DNA from 2 places in the Wukongibacter baidiensis genome. Region 2 is predicted to be linked to the other one. Evidence: riboswitches for the same ligand, from Rfam matches in the RefSeq annotation. Region 2 holds a riboswitch; the other holds the start of a gene.
What was found. A riboswitch is a leader RNA that binds a small molecule or an ion and turns the genes downstream of it on or off. The one in region 2 is predicted to bind cobalamin.
Positions count from the first base shown of each region.

Region 1: another riboswitch for cobalamin. It lies ahead of cobT (nicotinate-nucleotide--dimethylbenzimidazole phosphoribosyltransferase); the one in region 2 lies ahead of R9X47_RS05390 (cobyrinate a,c-diamide synthase).

Region 1 is NZ_CP138202.1:4,366,538-4,372,259, forward strand. Features, by position in the region: gene gdhA (NADP-specific glutamate dehydrogenase) at 1-651, shown strand, start outside; gene R9X47_RS19670 (DUF3870 domain-containing protein) at 1,103-1,435, shown strand; gene R9X47_RS19675 (CoA transferase subunit A) at 1,663-2,316, shown strand; gene R9X47_RS19680 (3-oxoacid CoA-transferase subunit B) at 2,319-2,978, shown strand; cobalamin riboswitch at 3,055-3,266, shown strand; gene cobT (nicotinate-nucleotide--dimethylbenzimidazole phosphoribosyltransferase) at 3,371-4,420, shown strand; gene R9X47_RS19690 (nucleobase:cation symporter-2 family protein) at 4,889-5,722, shown strand, end outside.
Region 2 is NZ_CP138202.1:1,124,664-1,130,385, reverse strand. Features, by position in the region: gene cobU (bifunctional adenosylcobinamide kinase/adenosylcobinamide-phosphate guanylyltransferase) at 1-212, shown strand, start outside; gene cobS (adenosylcobinamide-GDP ribazoletransferase) at 246-977, shown strand; gene cobC (alpha-ribazole phosphatase) at 1,025-1,615, shown strand; cobalamin riboswitch at 1,733-1,917, shown strand; gene R9X47_RS05390 (cobyrinate a,c-diamide synthase) at 2,062-3,465, shown strand; gene R9X47_RS05385 (cobyric acid synthase) at 3,473-4,981, shown strand; gene cbiB (adenosylcobinamide-phosphate synthase CbiB) at 4,984-5,722, shown strand, end outside.

The DNA.
Region 1 (5,722 bases), 3.1 Mb from region 2:
ACAGTAGCTGTATCAGGTTTCGGTAACGTTGCTTGGGGAGCATGCCAAAAAGTTTCTGAATTAGGTGGTAAGGTAGTTACACTTTCAGGACCAGATGGATACATCTACGATCCAGATGGAGTAACTGGAGAAAAGATAGATTACTTAGTTGAAATGTTAAATGAAAATAAAGGTGCTAGAGTTAAAGATTACGCTGATAAATTTGGTGTAGAATTCTTCGCAGGCGAAAAGCCATGGGGAGTTAAAGTTGATATAGTAATGCCATGTGCTATCCAAAATGATATTAAAATAGAAGATGCTAAGAAGATAGTTGCAAATGGAGTTAAGTATGTTCCAGAAGGTGCTAACATGCCTTGTACTAACGAAGCTATTGAATACTTCTTAGAAAATGGAGTAATAGTAGGACCTGCTAAGGCAGCTAATGCTGGTGGAGTTGCTACTTCAGCTCTTGAAATGTCACAAAATAGCATGAGATTAGCATGGACAAGAGAAGAAGTTGATGCTAAGTTACACCAAATCATGATCAACATCCATGACAATGCTATGAAGGCTGCTGAGCAATATGGATTTGGATATAATCTAGTTGCTGGTGCTAATATAGCTGGTTTCTTAAAAGTTGCTGATGCAATGCATGCTCAAGGAGATTACTAAAATTTAATTTAAGACAATACATCTGGAGGGTCCTATAATTGGGGCCCTCTTCTCCTTTTATAAAGCTTAACCTACGCAAGCTTTTTGACGTGTAGAACTATAGATAAACAAAGCTGACTTTAGATATCTTAAGTGGCATATCTTTCTATTGACTGAAAATAGAAAAAAATCTTGAAAAGGTATTATGGCTAGGTTATAATTTAACTAATATATGGAGATTTTTATAAAACAATATTGAGATTAAGAAAATCAAATAATAAGTTGATTGAGACTGCTTTATTTGCCGTAGTGTTGACCTACAGCATTACTTAGTGAATAAAATCCAGTACGATATGAATGATTTTAAAACAATTCATATTAGTATTGGATTTTTTTGTTTTTCTAATGATTTAGGCCTAAGGAAACTATTCAGAGATATGATTTTTAGATGTTTAAAGGAGGTGATGGTAAAATGGAGAAATATGATGAAAATGTAGTTTATTTTATCTCATATGCTAAATTACCAGCTAATACTCCGGCAGCAAATCTTCACGGAGTAGTGGGTTTTGGCCTATTTATTGACGTTGAGAAGGGAGTAATAGTGGATACCAGCTGCACTTTACTTACGGAAGAGGCAAAAATATTCTTAAAGGAAATAATCATAGGTCATGATGTTCATAGTGAAGGGATAACGCCATTAATTGAGAAGGTAAAATTGAAGTATCATGGTTATGCACAGAAGGCTATTTGTGTGATCTTGAAAGATACTTATAACAGATATTTAGAATGGAAAAAAAGTATATAGAAATTGAAATGTAGATTTATAACCCGGATTATTCATGAAAAGTTTGAAAGTGTGCAAGTAATTTTGAATTCTAAGACTTTCATCAAGTTCGAAGGCATACCCAGACGGTACGTCGAGAATTTGATGGAGGTCTTAGAATCAAAAGGACGTAGCAGAGTTTTGAATTTTTCATGAATAATCTGGGTTAATAAGTGGGTTTTATATAAAAAGAAGAGGTGATATTGGATATGAATAAAATACAAGATGTAAACGAGGCTATTTCTTTTATTAAGGATGGTATGACAGTTATGATAGCCGGGTTCATGGGAGTAGGGACTCCTCATAGTATAGTTGACAAGATGATTGAAAAGGGAATTAAAGACTTAACTATTATTTGTACTGACACTGCTAGACCAGACTTTGGGATAGGAAGGCTTATATCTAACAAAATGGCGAAGAAAGTAATAGCTTCGCACATAGGAACAAATGCAGAAACTGGTAGACAGATGAATGAAGGAGAATTAGAAGTTATATTAACTCCTCAAGGAACCTTAGCGGAGCAAATAAGAAGTGGCGGAGCAGGATTAGGAGGCTTCCTAACACCTACAGGCATTGGAACTATAGTAGAAGAAGGTAAGAAAAAACTAGAAATAGAAGGTAAAGAATATATATTAGAACTGCCACTTAGAGCTGATATTGCACTTATACAGGGTGCTAAGGTGGATAAGAAGGGTAATATCTATTATGATTTAGCGGCAAGAAACTTTAACCCATTAATGGCAACGGCAGCAGACCTTGTAATAGTTGAAGCAGATGAAATCGTCGAAGTTGGAGAAATAAACGCAAACGATGTTATGACACCGGGAATATTTGTTGACGTTATCATAGAAGGGAGTAAGTAGATATGGATAAGGCTAAAATGAAAGAGATTATAGCTAAGAGAGTAGCAAAGGAGCTTAATGACGGAGATGTTGTTAACTTAGGGATTGGTTTACCAACAATGGTAGCTAACTATATTCCCGATGGTGTAGAGGTAATACTTCAATCTGAAAATGGATTTCTAGGCATGGGCCCGGCTCCGGCAGAAGGGAATGAAATTGAAAACCTTGTAAATGCTGGAGGTATGCCTGTCACTACGGTAGCAGGAGCAGCCTTTTTCGATAGCGCAGCTTCCTTTGGTATAATCAGAGGTGGTCATGTTGATGCGACGGTGCTTGGGGCATTACAGGTAGATGGAGAAGGAAACTTAGCCAACTGGATGATTCCAGGGAAAATGGTGCCAGGTATGGGTGGCGCTATGGATCTAGTTGTAGGAGCAAAAAATGTTATAGTTGCAATGACCCATACGGCAAAGGGAAATGCCAAAATATTAGAGAAATGTACCCTTCCTCTGACTGCAAAGGGACAGGTTAATTTAATAGTTACTGAAATGGGAGTGATGGAGGTAACTGATAAAGGCTTAGTATTAAAAGAAATAAATTCTGAGTTTACAGTTGAAGAGATTCAGGCTGTGACTGAAGCAGAGTTAATAATCCCCCAGGATTTAAAGAAAATGAATTTGTAGAAAATTCTAAGAAGACTGTTGCAGAAGTTTCTGGTTTCATATAAAATTAAAGTAATTAAGATATAAGTGAATATGGAAAATGTAAAGAAATTTAGGTGCCTTACTTCTATTTTATTTGAAATAATGAAAGAATTAAGGAGAATAGGGAATGAAGTTAAAATCTTCAGCGGACCCACCACTGTAATGGGGAGCCTTTAGACATGATGCCACTGTTTTATACTTAAGACGGGAAGGCGTTTAAGGGTATCGATCCAAAGCCAGGAGACCTGCCTATAATTTGATGATACATGAATGACGGTAAAGTTCATGGTTTGTTTACTATGTAAGCAAACTATGGACTTTTTATTTTTTGCTAATAAAGGATGAGTGTGGAGATAAGGGAGGATTATAAAATGGAACTATTGAGACAAACTTTGGAGAAAATTGGTCCACTTGATGATGAAACTATGGAAAGATCTAGAACTAGAGTTGATAATCTAATAAAACCTAAGGGAAGTCTTGGGAAATTAGAAGAAATAGTTGTGAGGTTATCGGGGATTACTGGAGAGTTATTCCCAAAGGTGGATAATAAAGCCGTAATAGTTATGGCAGGCGATCATGGCGTGTATGAAGAGGGGGTGGCGCCTGATCCTCAAATACTTACAGCAGTTCAAGCTTGTAACTTTCCTAAAGGCATAACGGGAGTATGCGCCTTGGCTAAGCAAGCTAAAGCAGATGTAATTACTGTTGATGTCGGTGTGGCATCAGATCTAAATGAACCGAGGGTTATTAATAGGAAAATAAAATATGGAACTGATAATATGGCCAAGGGACCTGCCATGACAAGGGAGGATGCGATAAAAGCCTTGGAAGTCGGTATTGAAATAGCCGATGATGAGATAAAAAAAGGTAGGAATCTTCTTACTACTGGAGAAATGGGGATAGGAAATACTACTCCGAGTGCTGCTATAGTATCGGTTTTAGGAGGGTATGATCCCCATGAGATTGCTGGAAGGGGAGCGGGATTGCCGGTAGAAAGACTAGTTCATAAGGCAAATGTAATCAAAAAGGCTATTGAAACTAATAAACCGGATATGAAGGATGGAATAGATGTTTTATCCAAGGTAGGTGGATTTGAAATCGGTGCTATGGCCGGGGTTATGCTTGCGGGAGCTGGTAATAGAGTGCCTGTGGTGGTGGATGGCTTTATAGCCACAGCAGCTGCATTGATTGCTTGCACCATAGAGCCAAAGGTAAAAAACTACTTGTTTGCTTCCCATGTCTCTATGGAAAAGGGTGCAGCTAAAGCTTCAGAACTTCTAGGGCTAGAGCCAATGTTAAATATGGGTATGAGATTAGGAGAAGGTACTGGGGCTGTTCTGACATTTAACATAATTGAGTCTGCTGTCTATATGAATAGGGAAATGATTACCTTTGAAGAGGCAGGAATAATAAGAAATTGATAATAATCAGTGGTTATAGTTCAATTTTATCGAGTTGCTATAAAAAGTGTTACATTTATAGTAACTCTTTTTTTGATAAATTGTATATATTTAACAAATTATAAAAAACATACAATGATTAGAGGGAGGGACAATTTCCTTAAAAAAATCTTTGTATAATATTTACATATATGCAAGACAATAAAACAATTTATATAGATAAAAATGAGGTTATAGACAGAAAAAAATAAGAAAACATTGTCATTGTATTAACAATGTCCATTTGGCTGTAAGGTTATTTATGAAATAACCATAAAGGGAAAAAAATAAAAATATAGAAAACAATGAATAGTTTGATTTTTATAAAAATATTAAAACTAAAAAAAGGTGGTGGATGAAATAGTTTAAACTTGATAATCAGAGTTAATGAGTTTTGCCTTTGATTGGATTTTCTTTACAAAATAATCTCAAACAATAGGGGGAAAGAAAATGGAAGATAGCAGAAAGATTAAATCTAGCTCGGAAATTATTTATAAGATTGATGACAAACCACCTATTCAGATTAGTATTCTTTTGGCATTTCAACATATCATGGCGGCTTTTGGAGGTATAGTTGCGGTACCTTTAGTGGTAGGTGGGGTATTAGGCTTGCCGATAAATGATTTGGCCTTTCTTGTTAGTGCAGCGTTATTTGCTGCAGGAATTGCTACATTTATCCAAGCTAAGGGTATTGGAAAAGTAGGAGCAAGAGTTGCTTGCGTAATGGGAACTGACTTTACCTTTGTTGGACCTTCTATAGCTGTTGGATCAACAATGGGTCTACCAGGAATATTTGGAGCAACGATATTAGGTTCATTTGTAGAAATTATTCTTAGTCGTTTCATTAAACCACTGAGGAGATTTTTTCCTCCAATAGTTACAGGTACAGTTGTAATGCTAATAGGCCTTACTTTGCTTCCTGTATCAATAGACTGGGCAGCCGGTGGATACGGAGCTCCTGACTATGGTAGTTTAACTAATGTTGCTGTATCGGTATCGGTTATGGTTGTAATTATGATGTTGAATAGATATGCTAAGGGGATATTCAGTTCAGCAGCGGTTATCCTAGGATTAATTTTTGGTTATATAATATCTTATCCACTAGGTCTTTTAGATTTTACACCTATTAAAGATGCTGGATGGCTTGCAATACCTACGCCATTCAAGTATGGAATTACCTTTAGTCTGACAGCTGTAATCCCATTTGTAACAGCTTATTTAGTTACTACAATAGAAACAGTAGGTTGTTTAATGGCTATAGGTGAAGCATCTGACAAAGAACTT
Region 2 (5,722 bases):
TAAAGGAACAAGTGGAGCTGTTAATGAAAGAAATAAGAGAAAAGAAAATGAAATGTGTTTTAGTTACAAATGAATTAGGTATGGGCATAGTTCCTGAAAATAGGCTATCTAGAATCTTTAGAGATATAGCAGGTAGAATTAATCAACTTGTAGCTGCTAATGCCGATGAAGTTTACTTTGCAGTTTCCGGAATACCAATGAAGATTAAGTAGGATGAATATGACGATACAGAGGAGAATTTAAGGATGAAAAGATTTGTACTTATGCTTCAATTTTTAACTAGGATACCAATAAACATTAATCTAGAGGTTGATGAAGAGGATTTTTTTGAGGGAATTATCTATTTTCCCCTTGTAGGACTTATAATTGGAATGTTTGTGGTTTCTTCTTATTATTTAGGATTTAAGCTATCAGGTAGGTTGTTAGGGGCTGTATTTGCCGTAGTAACAGAAATATTTATTACCGGTGGATTGCATCTCGATGGACTAGCAGATAGCTTTGATGGAATATACAGTAATAGGCCAAAGGATCAGATTCTCGAAATAATGAAGGACAGTAGATTAGGAACTAATGGGGCTCTAGCTCTATTTGTACTACTACTATTAAAGGTAGTATTGATAAATGATCTAACAATACCAAATGCCTATCCTATTCTACTTTTAATGCCTGTATTTTCAAGGCTGAATGTAGTATTTGCATCAAGAATATCGACGTACGCAAGAAAGCAAGGAATGGGAAACCTGTTTATTGGAAGAGTTAAGACTAGACAGCTTATAACAGCTATAATAATTGCAGTTATACCGTCCTTGGTATTTATTAGAATAATTCCTGCTATAGGTATGTTGATGATATTTGCCTTGTGGTACGTAAGGCATATAAGTAATAAAATTGATGGAATGACTGGAGACACTTTAGGCGCACTATGTGAATTATCGGAACTAGTCTTTCTTCTAGGAGCAGTTACGTTGATTAGATAATCCTGGGTGTATTAAAGAGGATTAAAAGATAGGGGGACGTTGATAAAATGCTTGATATAACTTTTGTGAGACACGGAGAATCTGATATGAACAAAAAAGGTGTTTATTGCGGATGGTCAAATTCACTGTTAACTAAAAAAGGTTTAGTGCAAGCTGAAGAAGTAAGAAAAAAACTGGCTGATGAAGAATTTGATATTATTATTAGCAGTGACTTAGATAGATGCTTGATGACTGCGGAAATTATCAACAGATCTCATGGGAAAGAGATTGTTAAAGAAACGGCCCTTAAGGAATTAAACTTTGGTGATTGGGAAGGCTGCAATTACGAAGATATATGCACGAACTATCCTAAGGAAACCAAGTTATGGCAGAATGATTATGTTAACTTTAAAATACCAAATGGTGAGAGTTTATTAGAAATGCATGATAGGGTAAATAAAAGGTTTGACGAGATCATTAGTAAGTTTAGTGAAGGAAAGATACTTATCGTAAGTCATTCCGGTGCCATTAGAAGCATTTTAGCACAGCAAATTTGTGGTGGTGTCGAAGGTGTTTGGAAATTCAAAATAGATAATTGCGGAATAACAAGACTTCAAATTTCACATGATTTTCCAATAATCATAGGAATTAACCAATAAAAGTGTTTCAGATAGCTTTTTTCATAAGTCACTATTAAAATGCTATAGCTATAATATTGAAATTTGTTGTATAATCTATTGTGAACCTAGAACTATTTTGATAAAATAGTTCTAGAAGTTAATATTGATTTAATAGGTGTTGTAATTACTTAAAAGAGAAGACGGTGCAAATCCGTCACAGCCCCCGCTACTGTGTGTGAGGATGAAACCAGAAATAAACCACTTAAGCGTTGTGCTTAGGGAAGGGTCTGGGAGTAAATTGATTCACGAGTCAGGAGAACTGCCTATTAATAGCTACGTAAATTGCCTTCGGTGGGAAGGAAAGTATGCATATTTATGAACCATATGTGTATATATTCTGTCCTGGCCTATTAAAGGTCAGGATTTTTTCGTTTTAATGTATAGGAAAATTGAAATACAATCTTCTAAGGAAGTGGGTGGAATAGATGAAGTTATCAAGATTTGTCATAGCTGGAACACAAAGTGGTGTAGGGAAAACCACTGTCACAACGGGTTTAATGAGGGCATTGACCTTAAGAGGGCTCAACATACAGCCTTTCAAAGTAGGACCTGATTATATTGATCCAGCCTTTCACAGTTTTGTAACTGGAAATAAATCGAGAAACCTAGACAGCTGGATGCTTAGTGAAGAAACCATAAAGGAATTGTTTACAAAAAACGCTCTAGGGAAAGGCCTATCGGTTATAGAAGGGGTAATGGGTCTATACGATGGTTTTGGGATAGAAAAGGATATGGGAAGTACAGCCCACCTAGCTAAAATATTAAAAGCCCCAGTTATTTTGGTGATCGACGGAAGAGGAATGTCCTCCAGTGCCGCAGCACAGGTTTTAGGTTATAAAATGTATGATACTGAGCTTGAATTAAAGGGTATCATAGTAAATAATGTTTCGGGAGAAAAACATTACGAAATAATTAGAAAAGTAATAGAAAGAGATACGGGAATTAAATGTTTAGGATTTTTAAAGAAAAATGCAAATATAAAATTAGAAAGTAGGCATTTAGGATTAGTTCCTAGCGTTGAGATAGATGGTCTTGAAAAAAGGCTTGATGAGCTTGCTCAGATGGTAGAGGAAACAATAGACATCGAAGGAATTTTACAATTGGCTGATGAAGCCGAATCTCTAGATGGAAAATATGATAGTGATATCAACAGAGAAAAGGTTGTAAATATTGGAGTGGCTTTAGATAAGGCCTTTAACTTCTACTATCAGGATAATCTTGATCTGCTTGAAGAACTCGGTGCCAACTTAATATATTTCAGCCCGTTAAAGGACAAGGAACTTCCAGATAATATACATGGCTTGTATTTAGGAGGAGGCTTTCCAGAGGTTTTCCCAAAGGAGCTTGAAGATAATAGTGAAATGAGAAATGATATCTTAAATAAATCCCTTAAGGGAATGCCTATATACGCCGAGTGTGGGGGACTAATGTATTTGACAAAGAGCATTGAAAATTTCGAGGGAGACAAATTCCAAATGGTTGGAGTCTTTGATAGAGAGTCAAGAATGACAAAAAGGTTGCAACGATTTGGATATGTTAATGTAAATATAAATAAGCCGTGTGCTATTTCAGAAGGAAATGATGTAGTAAAGGCCCATGAGTTCCATAGATCGACTTTAGATGAAGTAGAGGAAGAAAACTGCGTATACAAAGTAGATAAGATAAGGGAAAAGAAGCTTCAAAAAACATGGGAGTGTGGACTTGTAAAGAATAACACCCTAGGGGCATATGCCCATATTCATTTTTATGCTAATAAGGCATTGGCAAAAAACTTTATTAACAATTGTCTAATATTCAAAGAAAAGGGCGGTGCTGAAGGTGAAAAGTAAATCAATAATGATGCAGGGAACAGCTTCATCCGTAGGAAAGAGTATATTGACAACTGCATTTTGTAGAATATTCAAAGAAGATGGTTATAAGGTGGCCCCATTTAAATCTCAAAACATGGCCCTCAATTCCTTTATAACTGAAAAAGGTCTAGAAATGGGACGTGCGCAGGTAGTTCAAGCAGAAGCTAGTGGGATAAAGCCATCTGTACTGATGAATCCTATACTACTTAAGCCAACTACCGATAAAAAATGTCAGGTTATTTTAAATGGTAAAGTTTATGATAATCTTTCTGCCATGGAGTATCATAATTTTAAACCTAAATTGAAAGATCTTGTAAAAGAGACATATGAAAAGCTTTCATTACAGAATGATATTGTTGTTTTAGAGGGGGCTGGTAGTCCGGCTGAGATAAACCTTAGAGAGAACGATTTAGTAAACATGGGGATGGCAGAAATTTCAGATTCTCCAGTTGTAATTGTTGGAGATATAGATCGTGGAGGTGTTTTTGCTTCCATCTATGGAACTATAATGCTTCTAAGTGAAGAGGAGAGAAAAAGAGTTAAAGGTGTTATAATTAATAAATTTAGAGGTGACGTGGAAATACTTAAGCCAGGAATCAAAATGTTAGAGGATTTAATTAATATTCCTGTTTTAGGTGTAATCCCATATACCGATGTTCAAATAGAGGATGAGGATAGTTTAGCAGAAAGGTTTAGAAAGAAAGAAGAAGGTAAAAAAGAAATCAATGTAGAGGTTTTATACTTACCACACGTTTCAAACTTTACAGATTTTAACGTTTTCGAAACTCAGGAGGACGTTAGCCTAAGATATGTTATGAGGGGAGAAAGTATAGGTGATCCTGACATACTAATAATTCCAGGGTCCAAGAATACTATTGAAGATCTAATGTATCTTAGAAACTCAGGGCTTGAAGAGCAAATCTTGAGACTACATAAAGCTGGGAAAATCATAGTTGGTATTTGTGGTGGATTTCAAATACTTGGAAGAAGCATAAAGGACCCCTATGGGACTGAAAGTGGTGTAGAAGAGATAAATGGATTAGGTCTATTAAATGCCGAAACGATTTTCGAAGAAATAAAGACAACAACCCAAATAGAAGGTGAAACTATAGAGTTCGAGCATGGCTTCCTAAGTAAAATAGCCAATCATACAGTTAAGGGATATGAGATCCACATGGGCCAAACGAAGCTTCTAGACGGAACCTCTCCATTCTTAAAAATTACAAAAAGGCTAGAGGATGATGTAGAAGTCTTAGACGGTGGAATAAATGAAAAAGGAAACGTATTTGGTACCTATATCCATGGTGTTTTTGATAACATTGGTTTTACAAGAGAAATCTTAAATAGAATCAGAGAAGAAAAAGGTCTCGGAAATATAAATAGTAGTATTAATAGCTTTGATGAGTTTAAGGAAAGAGAATATAAGAAGCTAGCTAAAATTGTAAGAGAAAGTGTAGATATGGACAAAATATATGAAATTGTAAATGAGGACTAAATATGGAACTTATATTTATTGGATATGTTTTAGATATAATTTTCGGAGATCCCTATTGGATACCTCACCCCATCATATTCATAGGTAAAAGTATAAGCAGATTGGAAAAACTCTTAAGAGAGTATTTTGACAAGGACAGAAAAGCTAGAATTGGTGGAGTAATATTAGCCCTTGTTATGATAGTAGGAACATACCTCATTACATTTTCAATACTGTACATTCTAAGGAAATACTCTACTCTTTTAGCCAATGTAGTTGAGGTATTTATGATATTTCAAATATTAGCTTCTAAAAGCTTGGCAAAGGAAAGTAGAAAGGTATATTATCCACTAGTGGAAGGTGATATCCTAAAGGCTAGAAAGTTCCTTTCCTATATAGTGGGAAGAGATACAAGCAGCTTAAATGCCGATGAAATTACTAGGGCAACTGTAGAAACTGTAGCTGAAAACTCTGCTGATGGTATCATAGCACCATTATTCTATATATTTATAGGCGGTGCTCCTCTAGGCATGGCATATAAAGCAATAAATACCTTAGATTCAATGGTTGGATATAAAAATGAAAAGTATAAGGATTTTGGATGGGCATCAGCAAAGATAGATGATTTAGCCAATTTTATACCAGCAAGGTTAACTGGGATATTAATAGTATTTGCATCAGCTGTATTAAACCATGATTATAAGAATTCCTTTAAAATATTATTAAGAGATAGAAAGAATCACAGCAGTCCAAATTGTGCAT